DNA from 3 places in the Bacillus sp. VA15 genome. Region 1 is predicted to be linked to each of the others. Evidence: riboswitches for the same ligand, from Rfam matches in the RefSeq annotation. Region 1 holds a riboswitch; each other region holds the start of a gene.
What was found. Region 1 has a riboswitch for S-adenosylmethionine ahead of metN (methionine ABC transporter ATP-binding protein MetN). Riboswitches for the same ligand answer to the same signal wherever they lie in the genome.

Region 2: linked by a shared signal. The riboswitch ahead of AC0DBE_RS09320 (bifunctional homocysteine S-methyltransferase/methylenetetrahydrofolate reductase) and the one ahead of metN (methionine ABC transporter ATP-binding protein MetN) in region 1 are both predicted to bind S-adenosylmethionine.
Region 3: linked by a shared signal. The riboswitch ahead of AC0DBE_RS12645 (5-methyltetrahydropteroyltriglutamate--homocysteine S-methyltransferase) and the one ahead of metN (methionine ABC transporter ATP-binding protein MetN) in region 1 are both predicted to bind S-adenosylmethionine.

The regions. Positions count from the first base shown of each region.
Region 1 covers NZ_JBVQPQ010000006.1:192,754-197,200, forward strand. The annotation lists gene metQ (methionine ABC transporter substrate-binding lipoprotein MetQ) at 1-356, opposite strand, end outside; gene metP (methionine ABC transporter permease MetP) at 370-1,038, opposite strand; gene metN (methionine ABC transporter ATP-binding protein MetN) at 1,031-2,056, opposite strand; SAM riboswitch class I at 2,162-2,268, opposite strand; gene AC0DBE_RS16190 (SCP2 sterol-binding domain-containing protein) at 2,383-2,727, opposite strand; gene AC0DBE_RS16195 (thioredoxin family protein) at 2,835-3,155, opposite strand; gene AC0DBE_RS16200 (toprim domain-containing protein) at 3,157-3,519, opposite strand; gene AC0DBE_RS16205 (YusG family protein) at 3,597-3,833, opposite strand; gene gcvH (glycine cleavage system protein GcvH) at 3,889-4,272, opposite strand; gene AC0DBE_RS16215 (arsenate reductase family protein) at 4,339-4,447, opposite strand, start outside.
Region 2 covers NZ_JBVQPQ010000002.1:833,560-838,006, forward strand. The annotation lists gene AC0DBE_RS09300 (DegV family protein) at 1-4, shown strand, start outside; gene AC0DBE_RS09305 (DUF3784 domain-containing protein) at 46-336, opposite strand; partial or broken gene AC0DBE_RS09310 (CvfB family protein) at 449-1,346, opposite strand; gene AC0DBE_RS09315 (YajQ family cyclic di-GMP-binding protein) at 1,445-1,936, shown strand; SAM riboswitch class I at 2,044-2,161, shown strand; gene AC0DBE_RS09320 (bifunctional homocysteine S-methyltransferase/methylenetetrahydrofolate reductase) at 2,253-4,091, shown strand; gene AC0DBE_RS09325 (GNAT family N-acetyltransferase) at 4,182-4,447, shown strand, end outside.
Region 3 covers NZ_JBVQPQ010000004.1:171,850-176,296, reverse strand. The annotation lists gene AC0DBE_RS12655 (3-hydroxybutyrate dehydrogenase) at 1-270, shown strand, start outside; gene AC0DBE_RS12650 (5-methyltetrahydropteroyltriglutamate--homocysteine S-methyltransferase) at 322-1,458, opposite strand; SAM riboswitch class I at 1,536-1,642, opposite strand; gene AC0DBE_RS12645 (5-methyltetrahydropteroyltriglutamate--homocysteine S-methyltransferase) at 1,711-2,844, opposite strand; SAM riboswitch class I at 2,929-3,035, opposite strand; gene AC0DBE_RS12640 (LURP-one-related/scramblase family protein) at 3,102-3,590, opposite strand; gene AC0DBE_RS12635 (hypothetical protein) at 3,767-4,021, opposite strand; gene AC0DBE_RS12630 (hypothetical protein) at 4,321-4,447, opposite strand, start outside.

The DNA of each region.
Region 1 (4,447 bases):
TTAGAGTAAATACCGAATGGCTCTAAGTGAACAGCTCCGGCATTCACAAGTTTGTAATCTGTGTTTTCTTTCATTTCTTGCTCAAGGTAAGGAATGTGCTGGAAGTAGTTCGCATCCACTTCTTTATCAGCTAAAGCTTTGTTGTACATCTTGTAATCACTAAGCACTTTCACTTTCAGCGTGTAGCCTTTTTCTTTCAACAATGGTTCAGCTTCTTTTAAAATTTCCGCATGCGGTGTTTTTGTCGCTGCAACCACAATTTCTTTCTTGCCGGATTCAGCGCCGTTATTTGAACCGCAGGCAGCCATAACCCCTGCAAACACAAGCAGTAATGCACCCAAAAATAGCTTTTTCAATGTAAATCCTCCCTTATCGTTTGTCTATAATATTTGTTATTACATCACCGATGATTTGAATAATAAAGACGATGATTAAAATAAACACAGTAGCAACGAAGGTAACATCAGCATTATTAGACTGATATCCTTCTACGTACGCAAGGTTTCCAAGGCCGCCTGAACCGATGGCTCCGGCAATTGCCGTTGAGCCAATCAAAGCGATGGCCGTAACCGTGATCCCAGAAATAAGAGCCGGCATAGATTCCGGAAGCAGCACTTTGAAAATAATCGTAGACGTTTTAGCGCCCATTGATTTAGCGGCTTCAATCACACCTTTATCAACCTCGCGCAATGCGATTTCAGCAAGGCGCGCGTAAAACGGTGCCGAACCGATCACCAGCGCCGGCAATGCGGCGTTAGGCCCTAAGATCGTGCCGACTAAGAACTTCGTAAACCCTAACAGTAAAATAATTAAAATAAGGAATGGAATCGATCTGAATATGTTGACAATGGCCGCAATCACAGAGTTGACCGCTTTATTTTGCCAAAGGCTCCCTTTGCTTGTCAGGAAAAGCAGCAAGCCGAGGATCACCCCGATGACAAAAGCAAACAATAAAGAGATCAGCGTCATATAAAGTGTTTCATATGTCGCGTTCCACAACTCAGTTAAATCAACGTTCGGAAAGTATTTTTCAAACATTCGTGATCACCTCTGCTTTCACCTGTTTGTCATTAATGAACCGGATCACGTTTTGCACTTCTTCCTCGTCTCCATCAATATGGATGAACAGTGAACCGTAAGCTCCATCCTTCGTCTGAGAGATTTTCCCTTGCAGAATATTGACGCTGACATTGAAGTTTCTGATCATCTCTGTAATCAGAGGCTGTTCAGCAGAATCACCGACAAATGTGAGCTGAACCATTTTTCCTGATGCTGTTTCATCAAGAAGGTGCTGTAGCGTTTCTTTCGTTTCTTCCGGCTCTGTCACCTGCTGAACAAATCGTTTTGTCATGTCTTCCTTCGGATTTTTGAAGACATCGAGAACTTCGCCTTCTTCCACAACCTTTCCGTTTTCCATGACAGCGACTCTGTTACAGATTTTGCGGATGACATGCATTTCGTGTGTGATCAGCACAATCGTCAAACCGAGTCTTTCATTAATATCGGACAATAGATCCAAAATTGAATCTGTCGTTTGCGGATCTAATGCTGATGTCGCTTCATCGCAAAGGAGAACCTTCGGATTGTTTGCAAGCGCTCTGGCGATTCCGACACGCTGCTTTTGCCCGCCGCTCAGCTGAGACGGATAAGATTTTTCTTTTCCTTCTAAACCTACCAGTTTAATCAGTTCATCGGCGCGCTTGATCCGTTCGCTCTTTTTCACCCCGGCAATTTCTAAAGGAAACATGATATTGTCTCTAACGGTCCGCGACCAAAGCAAATTGAAATGCTGGAAAATCATGCTGATTTCATGGCGTGCATTTCTTAAAGCGCGTCCGTTCACTTCATTAATCTTGGTTCCCGCCACTTCCACGGTTCCTGAGGTTGGTTTCTCAAGGCCGTTCAGCAGACGGATTAAGGAACTTTTACCAGCTCCGCTATATCCTATAATTCCAAAAATCTCACCTTTTTTAATGGAAAGCGAGACATTTTGGACAGCATTGACATCTCCGTGTTTCGACTTATAAACTTTTGAAACATCTTGAAGATTGATCAAAGCAATCACCTGCCTTAACACTATTCTAAGAAATCTTCCGGGTTTTTCTGCAAAAGAAAAGCCTTTCTGCACACTTGAGCAGAAAGGCTTATATAAAATGCCTTTCTCTCATCTTTCAAAGCTGAACGCTTCGTGTGAATTGGCACCATTTCAACAGCGTTGATGGTTGCCGGGCTTCATAGGGCACTTCCCTCCACCTCTCTTGATAAGAGAAATATATAGTCTTTTTCGTCCGGAAATTCTTAATGTAGAATAGCATGGCGAATGATTAAATGTCAATAAAATAAATGATGTCAACTTTTACTATTATAATAATTACCTATTTTTTAATTCTTTAAAATCCTCTGAAAAAATCCGTTCGTCAGCCAGAGTATGGCTTCTAGTTTTAACAGGGCCCTGAATGACCCCTTTACTTTGAGGCTTCCGCTCTGAATAAGGTGCTGAAGGGAAATGTCTCCGTGCAATAAGTCAATAATTTCTGTTTGGTTTCCGTAAAAGGTCAGGTTGGACGTTTGGGGCGAAGAAATTTTTTTCATTTCTCCCTGTTCGTTTATTGAGACGGTTAAGGCTTCTGTTTCTCCTTGGAAGGTAATGAGCAATGTCGAAGCGTTCAAAAGGGGTTTTAAAAACAGATGCTGATACTCATCTTCTAAAACTTCCGCTTTCTCCATATGTACAACCTCCTATTTGTTGGTCATACATACACATTTCTCTTTCTGGCGCAAGAACCCCTTTATAAAACGAACGACAATTTCATTGGATTGTGCAGAGAAATATGTCATAAATGGGATGCGGAAGATGATTTTTGTTTGATCAGCTCATATAAATAAGAAACAGAGTGAAACGCATATCCTCTTTCGACCACTTTTCCGCCTTTAAACAGCAGAAAACAAGGGACGCTTTCAATTTGATATGCTTTTGCGAATGTCGGAGAGTAATTGACATTGTTTTTATAGAAGGCGACATCAGGCAGCATTTCTTTCACCACTGTCAGCATTTTGCTTGCAAGCTGGCAGGTGCCGCAAAACGGAGTATATAAATAAAGGAGATACACATCATCTTCAATGTGCTCAAGCTCATATTCTTGGAGTTCTTTCATGCTATACACCTCGGGATTTTCTTTCAAGAAAAATAGTATGGACATTCAAATTCGCACGCAGCAATACAGAGGCGACATGGTGCCTGGGTGCAGCCGCTACTTCCTTATAGGCTCTGTCGATATGGAGATGGCAGGCTTCGTGAAATTCTCTTTTCAGCTGTTTTCTTAATTTCTCGCCTGATTCATCAGCATCAACTAATATATAGACGTCTTTATCGTAAAGCTCGTCAGCCAATTCCTCAAGCTTCAGCTGGCTGATTGTTCCGTTTGTGCAGATAATGCGCACTGGTTCATTCAGGACGCTTTCGATTTTCTCTTTATCTGTTTTCCCTTCGACAATCATAACCTTTTCCAGCTCATCCATCTTCATCTTCTTCACCTGCCGCGTCATATTTGAAACGTTCAGATTGTAAAAGAAGGCAGTGAAATTCACCGCCAACATTAACACCAGCCGTTTTCGTAGTCACAATCCACGTATTTTTCGTCGTTTCCTGAGACCACATCAGCTGTCTTATAAAATTTCTCATTTTCAAAGGAATAACCTGACTTAAGCTCATATTCATTCATGCTTGTCATTTGGCCGATCATCTCATTTTCATGATATAACGAGAGCCGGCCATTTTGAAAGCGGCCTGTCACATCATTGGTGACATCGAGCTTTTGTTTGCTGAAAGCCATATTGGACACCTCCCATAACGTTAGCGTGTCCAATTGCCTTTACAGCTATCCTGTTTTAGTCTTCTTGTGTCATCTCTTCGTATTGCTCTGCTGTCATCAGTTTTTCAATTTCAGAAGCGTCAGACGGCTCAACGACGATCATCCATGCTTTTTCGTACGGAGATTCGTTGACGAATTCCGGACTGTCATCAAGATCTTCGTTTACTTCCACAACAGTTCCGTTAATCGGTGCATAAAGCTCAGATACCGTTTTAACGGATTCAACACTGCCAAATGGCTCGTCCGCTTTGATTTCAGCGCCGACTTCAGGAAGTTCGACAAACACGATGTCGCCTAGCTCAGACTGGGCAAAATGCGTAATTCCAATTCTGGCTTTTTCTCCTTCAACTTTTACCCACTCGTGTTCTCCTGAGTAACGCAAATCTTTAGGTATGCTCAATTGAATCCCTCCATTTTTTACAGCACTACAATAAGAAGATAACATACTTTTCAAAAAAAATTTACATTAAGCCCAGTTTTCTTCAAATTGGTCTTCTTTAAATCCGACTGTCACTTTTTCGCCGTCTGTTGTAAGCGGGCGTTTGATCAGCATTCCGTCTGAAGCCAGCAGTTCA
Region 2 (4,447 bases), on a different contig from region 1:
GTGAGCAAACAAAAACCTCCAGATATTTGATATATGCTGGAGGTTTTATATTAATTTTTTATTTACATAAATGATGACTCCAGCTCCATATGCCAAAATCATTGGCGGAATCAACTGATCTTGTCCCTGAAATGAAATAAAACCGTTTAAAAGAAGAAATATCCCTGAATTCAGAAAAAAGTATCCCGCAATACTAGCCAGGCGGTCTTTGTCACGTATCCGAGACTCACGGAAACCGGACAATATCCATGTTTGCTTTTTTATTCCTGCCATATAAGCAATCCAAAAGAAAAGCATCGCAATCAAGATCAATAAAAAATCGATGCGAATTTCCACGAACTCTCCCCCTGTCTTTTAACTGACAAAACACTCTGTCTCCCCTAATGATACGTAACAAAATTTTATTTGTGAAGTTCTTATATAAAAAATAGAAGGCCTGTGCGGCCTTCTATTTTTTCTCGTATGTCCATCCGTCTTCCTGATACACTTTTCCGTTTTTCATCAAATGGCCGAGCGCGCGTTTAAAGGCGGCTTTGCTCATATTAAAACGTTCTCTGATATCGTCAGGCTGGCTTTTGTCACCATACGGCATAGCACCGTTTCTTGTTCTCATATACGTCAGAATGTACTCGGCATCTACAGACAATGCATCCTGTTTTCTCGGAAGCAGCGACATGTTGACTGAACCGTCTTCTTTTACTTGAATCACCCGTCCCGTGATTCTTGAGCCGAGTCTTGGCTCCTCTTTTCTTTCTGACGGATGGATAAAACCGCGGATACCGTCGTCTGTGATGATGAATGAACCCGTTGCGATTAATCTGTACACCGTACCTGTCAGCTCTTTATTCATCAGATCTTCTGAAGCGTCGGTAAACAGTTCGCTGATGATATCTTCAGGCGCTGGTTTCGCAAACATGCGCCCCCGGTTCGTCACTTTCAGCATACAGTAGAGCTTATCCCCTTTTTGCGGCCAGACATCCTCGTATGGCGGCAAATGCTCAGTTGCAACAAGCGCATCCTTAGATAAGCCGACATCAACGAAAACGCCCATATCTTCCACTTTATCCACCACTTCGACCCAGCCGTACTCATCAGCGCTGATGACCGGAATTTTCATCGTGGCCGCAAGTCTTTCCTGCTGGTCCACGTATATAAAGACCTCTACCTCATCTCTGTCTTCGATATCCTCAGTTATTTCACTGTTATGTAAGAGAATCGTATCTTCTCCGTCGGTTAAAAAGTAACCGAAGTCAGTTTGGTGATCTATACTCAAGGTTAATTGCTGCCCTGGTCTCATGCTATCGTCCTTCCTGTTCCGCTTATTTTTCTGCGGATTCTGTTAACATTTTTTCCAATCATCACAAATTGATTCTTTGTTCTGTTGGAAGTTTCTCTTTATTCTACTATAATCAACACATAAGTTAAATGTTATGGAGGTTTTCATATGGCAAAAGAAAGTTCATTTGATATTGTATCAAAGGTGGAATTGCCCGAAGTGCAAAATGCGATTCAAATCGCACTGAAAGAAATCAGCACACGCTATGACTTTAAAGGAAGCAAAAGCGACATTTCTTTAGATAAAGAGGAGCTTGTCCTCGTTTCTGATGACGAATTTAAATTAAGCCAGCTGAAAGATGTACTGGTCAGTAAATTAATTAAACGAAACGTGCCGACAAAAAACATTGATTACGGCAAGGTTGAAAGCGCGTCAGGCGGAACAGTGCGCCAGCGTGCAAAACTTGTTCAAGGCATTGACAAGGACAACGCCAAAAAAATCAATACCATCATCAAAAACTCCGGACTGAAAATAAAGTCTCAAGTGCAGGATGATCAAGTGCGCGTCACCGGAAAAAACAAGGATGACCTGCAGCAGATTATCACAGCAGTGCGGGGCGCGGATCTGCCAATTGACGTTCAATTTATAAATTTCAGATAAATTTTCTGAATCCTATTGATTATTGTCTTTATTTTCGGTAAATTTGGAGAAAGGGAAAATGCCAGGCATCTTTAGGGCACTTCCTGAACACGAAAATTTTATATCCGTTCTTATCAAGAGAAGCAGAGGGACTGGCCCGACGAAGCTTCAGCAACCGGTGTAATGGCGATCAGCCATGACCAAGGTGCTAAATCCAGCAAGCTCGAACAGCTTGGAAGATAAGAAGAGACAAAATCACTGACAAAGTCTTCTTCTTAAGAGGACTTTTTTTATTTCTCTTTTTTTCCTTGCTGAATGTGAATAAAGGAGGCAAACAATGGGACTTTTAGAAGATTTGCAAAAACAGGTGTTAATTGGCGACGGCGCCATGGGGACACTCCTCTACTCCTATGGCATTGACAGGTGCTTTGAGGAGCTCAACATTTCAAAGCCGGAGGAAATTCAGCGCATACATAAAGCGTACGTTGAGGCTGGAGCCAACATCATTCAAACAAATACGTACGGGGCCAATTATATTAAATTATCCAGACACGGGCTTGAGGATGACATCAAAAAAATGAATCAGGAGGCGGTAAAAATCGCGCGGGCTTCAGCAGGCGATGCGTACGTGCTGGGGACGATGGGCGGCATCCGTACCTTTAATAAAAACGCGTACAGCCTTGACGAAATCAAACGCAGCTTTCGCGAGCAGCTGTACCTGCTGCTGCATGAAGAGCCAGATGGCTTGCTGTTAGAAACGTATTATGATTTGGAAGAAGCACGTGAAGTGCTAAAAATCGCGCGCAAAGAGACTGGCCTTCCGATTATGCTGAATGTCTCCATGCATGAGCAAGGCGTACTGCAGGACGGAACACCGCTTTCTGAAGCATTGCGATCGATCGCGGATCTCGGAGCTGATATCGTCGGCATTAACTGCCGGCTCGGTCCTTATCACATGATTGAAGCGCTTAGCGAAGTGCCGATTTTTGATGACGTGTTCTTATCAGTTTATCCGAACAGCAGTCTTCCCTCGCTTGAAGAAGGCCGGCTCGTCTATGAAACAGACGACACGTATTTTCAAAACAGCGCGTCAGAATTCCGCAAGCAAGGCGCGCGGATTATCGGCGGTTGCTGCGGCACCACGCCGAATCACATCCAGGCGATGGCAGAAGCGGTTGGCGGGCTTGCTCCGATTACAGAAAAAGAAGTCAAAACCCGGGCGAAGGAATTCATTTCTGTTCAGCATGAGCGGACAGAGCCCGGCCTGAATGAGATCGCAGCGGAAAAACGCTCCATTATCGTAGAGCTGGACCCGCCGAAAAAATTGAGTTTCGACAAATTTCTGTCCGCTGCTGCTGAATTAAAAGAAGCGGGAATCGACGCCCTGACCCTCGCTGACAATTCCCTGGCTACTCCGCGGATCAGCAATGTTGCCTGCGGCGCCCTTGTGAAGCAACAGCTCGATATGCGCTCTCTTGTCCATATTACATGCCGTGACCGAAATATTATCGGCTTGCAGTCACATTTAATGGGTCTGGATACGTTAGGGCTGAATGACGTGCTGGCCATTACTGGCGATCCTTCTAAAATCGGGGATTTTCCGGGTGCGACGTCTGTGTATGATTTAACATCCTTTGATTTAATCAGGCTGATCAAACAATTCAACGAAGGACTGTCCCTGTCTGGAAAACCGCTTGGCAAGAAAACGAATTTCTCAGTCGCCGCCGCATTTAATCCTAATGTCCGCCATCTGGATAAAGCGGTAAAACGGCTGGAGAAAAAAATAGATTGCGGCGCCGATTATTTTGTTTCACAGCCTGTCTATTCCGAGCAGCAGCTTGTCGATATCCATAACGAAACAAAGCATCTGAAGACACCGATCTATATCGGCATTATGCCACTCACAAGCAGCCGAAATGCTGAATTCATCCACAATGAAATTCCGGGCATTAAGCTATCTGACTCTATTCGCGAAAAAATGGCCCTCGCCGGCGAGGATAAAGAGAAACAAAAAGCGGAAGGCCTTGCGATTGCACGCTCCCTGTTGGATACGGCATGCGAGCTGTTTAACGGCATCTACTTGATTACGCCTTTTCTCAGATCTGACTTAACCGCCGAGCTCACTTCGTACATTCAGCAAAAAGATGAGCAGCGCCAAAATATCTATTTGCATTAATACCTTGAAGACTGCCTGAGCCAATCGGGCGGTCTTTTTCAACGTAATTCGTGTTACGATAAAGAAAATCAGTTTATGAGGAGGATCATCATGCTCGAAGTTAAAACCATTTCTGCGGAAGATACATACGACATCCGGCACCGCATCCTGCGTCCCCATCAATCCATCGAACAATGCAAATATGAACAGGATCATGCGGAAGGCGCCTTTCATCTCGGTGTGTTTTATGAAGGAACCCTGATCAGCATCGCTTCTTTTTCCCCTCAAAATCAGCCATTATTAACGGAATCCCCTGCATATCGGCTGAGAGGCATGGCGACGCTTGAAGGATATCGTGATCAAAAAGCCGGAAGCAC
Region 3 (4,447 bases), on a different contig from region 1:
GAAGGCGCGCCCCACGGCATTACAGTCAACGCGCTTTGTCCGGGTTATGTCGATACACAGCTTGTCCGCAATCAGCTGAGCGATCTTTCGAAAACGAGAAATGTCCCTTACGACTCCGTGCTTGAACAGGTCATTTTTCCGCTTGTGCCGCAAAAACGATTGCTTTCCGTCAAGGAAATCGCGGATTATGCGGCGTTTTTGGCAAGCGAGAAAGCGAAGGGTGTCACCGGGCAGGCTGTCGTCCTTGATGGAGGCTATACCGCTCAATAACATAAAAAACACACTTGCTCCGCCAGGGAATCAAGTGTGTTTTTTCTTTGCTTATTTCCAAACATCGTTAGCGATCTCAACCACATGGCGCAGCTTCGCCCATTGCTGTTCTTCAGTCAGCTTGTTGCCTTCCTCAGTTGAAGCGAATCCGCATTGAGGGCTGAGGCAAAGCTGGTCTAAGCTCACATAGCGGGACGCTTCTTCGATACGGCGTTTTACATCGTCTGGATGTTCAAGCTCACCGAATTTAGATGTCACTAAGCCAAGGACAAGCTGAAGATCAGAGCGCTTCACATAACGGAGTGGTTCAAATCCGCCTGAGCGTGAATCATCATACTCTAGGAAAAGCCCGTCCAGGTTCAAGCCGTCAAAAATGGTTTCGGCTGCTGCGTCATAGCCGCCTTCCGCTGTCCAAGTGGACTGGAAGTTGCCGCGGCAAATGTGCATTGTTACGGTCAAGTCATCCGGACGGTCTGCAATCGCGTCGTTAATGGATTTCGCAAACAGCTGGCGAAGCTCATCAGGCGTTGTTCCGAACGCTTCGATTTGTTTTAAGCCTTTTTCAGATAAGAAAACAGCCCATGCTGTATCATCAAGCTGGAGGTAGCGGCAGCCTCTGTCATAAAACGCTTGAATCGCTTTTTTATATGCTTTGGATACATCGTGCTGGAAAAGGTGATAGTCGTTTTTGTATGCATCCTTTTCCAGCTTTCCGCGGAAAAACAACATATTCGGGCTTGGGATCGTCATCTTTGGTGTCGCGTCACCGGCAATGCTATGGAGAAAGGAGTAATCTTCAAGCATAGGGTGAGTCGAAAAGTCGATATCGCCGGTCACTTTTATGCCGCGTGCTTTTGTCTGTACGTTATGGAATTGAATGCCCTGCTCAGGAGTAAACGGCTCAACGCCATCTAAGTTTTCAAGGAAATCAAAGTGCCACCACGCTCTGCGGAATTCACCGTCTGTCACGACGTTCAGGCCGGTGTCCTTCTGTTTTTCCACAATGCGGGTGATTTCATCGTTTTCGATTTGGCGAAGCTGCTCAGCCGTAATCTCGCCGGCCGCTTTTTGCAGCCGCGCTTTTTTAACGGGCTCAGATCTCAGCAGGCTTCCGACTTGATCCGCGCGAAACGGCGGTTTTTTTCTTTGAAGTGATTTTTGTTCTGCGGGTGTTGTTTGTTGTGGCATGTTGTCCATTCCTTCTTTCCATTCGAATATAAAAAAGCTCTTCCTTTGGATAAGGAAGAGCTTGTGTGACAATCTCAACCTTATCTTCAAGAGCAATCATTGCTCTAAAGGATTTAGCACCATTCTGTTAAACAGCGGTTGCCGGGTATCGCAGGGCCAGTCCCTCCACCTCTCTTGATAAGGAAAACCTTTTTATGAAATTTTCTGATAGTATATATTATTCACACATTTTATGTTTCTGTCAATGATAGATTATCTCCACACATCGTTGGCGATGTCGATCACATGGCGCAGCTTCGCCCATTGCTGCTCCTCTGTCAAAAGATTGCCTTCTTCTGTAGAGGCGAAACCGCACTGCGGGCTGAGGCACAGCTGATCCAGGCTGACAAAGCGCGCCGCTTCATTGATTCGGCGCTTCACATCCTCAGGATTTTCAAGCTCGCCGTATTTCGATGTAATCAAACCGAGTACAATTTGCAGATCCTTGCGTTTCACGAAACGGAGCGGATCAAAGTTACCGGAGCGGTCATCATCGTATTCCAAGAACAGGCCGTCCAAATGTAAGCCATCCAAAATCGTTTCCGCTACAGCGTCATAGCCTCCTGATGCCGCCCAAGTTGAACGGAAGTTGCCGCGGCAAATGTGCATCGTGATTGCTAAATCATCAGGTCGGTCTGCCACTGCATCGTTAATCGTTTTGGCGAATAAGGCAGGCAATGTTTCTGGATCGCCGCCAAGCGCTCGGACGACCTCTCTGCCTTTTTCCTCAAAGAAGAGAGACCATGACGTATCATCAAGCTGAAGATAGCGGCATCCAGCGTCATAGAAGGCTTTGATTGCTTTTTTGTACGCTTGGGCCAGATCATGAAAGTATTCCTCTTGGTCGTCATAAATCCCTTTATCGGCTTTTTCACCGAAAAACAGCATATTCGGGCTCGGAATCGTCAGCTTTGGTGTCGCGTCACCGGCAATCTCATGTAAAAATTGATAATCGGCAAGCGCGGGGTGGCTCGTAAAATCGAGTTTTCCCGTCACTTTGATGCTGCGTGCTTTTGTTTTCGCATGATGGAACTGAATCCCTTCAGCCGGGATGAACGGTTCCACACCGTCAAGCCCTTCCAGGAAATCATAATGCCACCAGGAACGTCGGAATTCCCCGTCTGTTACCACATCGAGACCGATTTCTTTTTGTTTTTCCACAATGCGGGTGATCTCTTGATTTTCGATATCACGAAGCTGTTCCGCAGTGATCTCGCCAGCCGCTTTTTTTTGCCGGGCTTCTTTCACCGGAGCAGATCGCAGTAAACTGCCAACATGATCGGCACGAAAAGGAGCTTTGATTTGTTTTTCTGTTTTTTGTCCTGCAACATTTGTTTGTTGAGCCATGTCATTCGCCTCTTTTCTGAAATGTGTTGTGCATGAAAAAAGCTCTTCCTTTGAGTAAGGAAGAGCTTGAATGATCAAATCTCCGCCTCATCTGCAAGAACGCAATGTTCTAAAGGATTTAGCACCATTCTGTTTGAAACAGCGGTTGCCGGGTATCATAGGGCCAGTCCCTCCACCTCTCTTGATAAGGTACATCTTCATATTCAGATTTTAATTATCTTAATATTATTACTTTTGGATCAATTGTCAACACCTTTTTAGAAAATACTTTCATCTTCGTCGTCATATAATACCATATCCAGCACGATAGCAATGGCTGTGCAGATCAGCACATCTTCCTCGTTTGCAATTTGCAAATGATAGGAATCACCCCAGCTAAGCCACTTTTTGCTCACTGACATCCGGACATTTTCCCCGTCCGTCAGTTGAAATTCATCCTTCCACAAGTCACCGTCAATTTCCCAGTTGAGCTTGGAAATTTCAAATTTTGGTTTAAAAAACGTTAATTTCTTTGCCACCTCACAAACTGTTTTCCCGCCAATTGAAATCTCGTATCGCGGCAATACAGACATTACTTTTTGTTCTATGGAAACGAGTGTTTTTCCGGATGAATCTGTCATTTGTAGCGAGTCTCCTAACGAAAAGAACCGGCCCTCGACCTTGAATGTCTCTTGTTCATCTCGGTCATAAATGTGAAATGCATCTTTAAACGAGAACATTTTTTGTTTCATAAATAATTCGATCATTGCTGAAGTCTCCTTTTGGATTTGCCTTGTAAGAGATTACGGACAGGCGGCAAAAAGGTTTCAAGTTCCAAATCTAGTGATCAGAAACCCTGCTGATTGTTTTTCCCGAGTAATAAATGTTTCTAAAATTGAAAAAGGCTGCATGATTCAGCAGCCTTTTCGTTTGAAATATAGGATTAGGAAAGAGGCATCCGGCGTTTTTGGCGGATGGCGTCAAGGTCGATTAGGTTGTTGTGATGAGGTGCGGCTGCTGGCAGAGGGCTTGTCTTTTGCGGTTTGCGGCGATTGTCCTTGCTGAAAGAAAAAAGAAGATAGCCGCATAATGCGATGATAATAAATAGGATCATTTTACATACCTCCCAAAAAAAGTTTTGGTATTCTCTATTGTACGGATAAAATGTCAAAAAGTATTCAAAAAATTCTAAATCCATTTAAAAATAAATAACTGCCCCTCAAAAACAGTCTAACCTGATGACCTGAAAATAGTCTTACAACATGATGATTGTTCTGGTTGGTGATTGGTTCTATAGTTACTATCGACGATAAAATAAATTCCTTTATATAACTTTTAACCTAAAAATTAATAATTCAAATTACCTGTTTTTGGTTGCTGTTTTCTTGCTTGTTTGGTTTATACCCTATTTTGCGGAATCAAACACAAAAAACCCAAATTACGGAGCATTTGGGCGGTACGAGTGAATGCGGATTATGTTTTGGGGATTTGAATGTTTTATTTGAAGAAGCGTTTGAACATTTTTCTGATTTTTTGAAAGGGGCTGGATTTCTTTTGCATGTTAAGCGGCCTTGTCATCATCCATTTTTTCAATAGACTCTTTGCAGCTATTGCATGTTTTGTC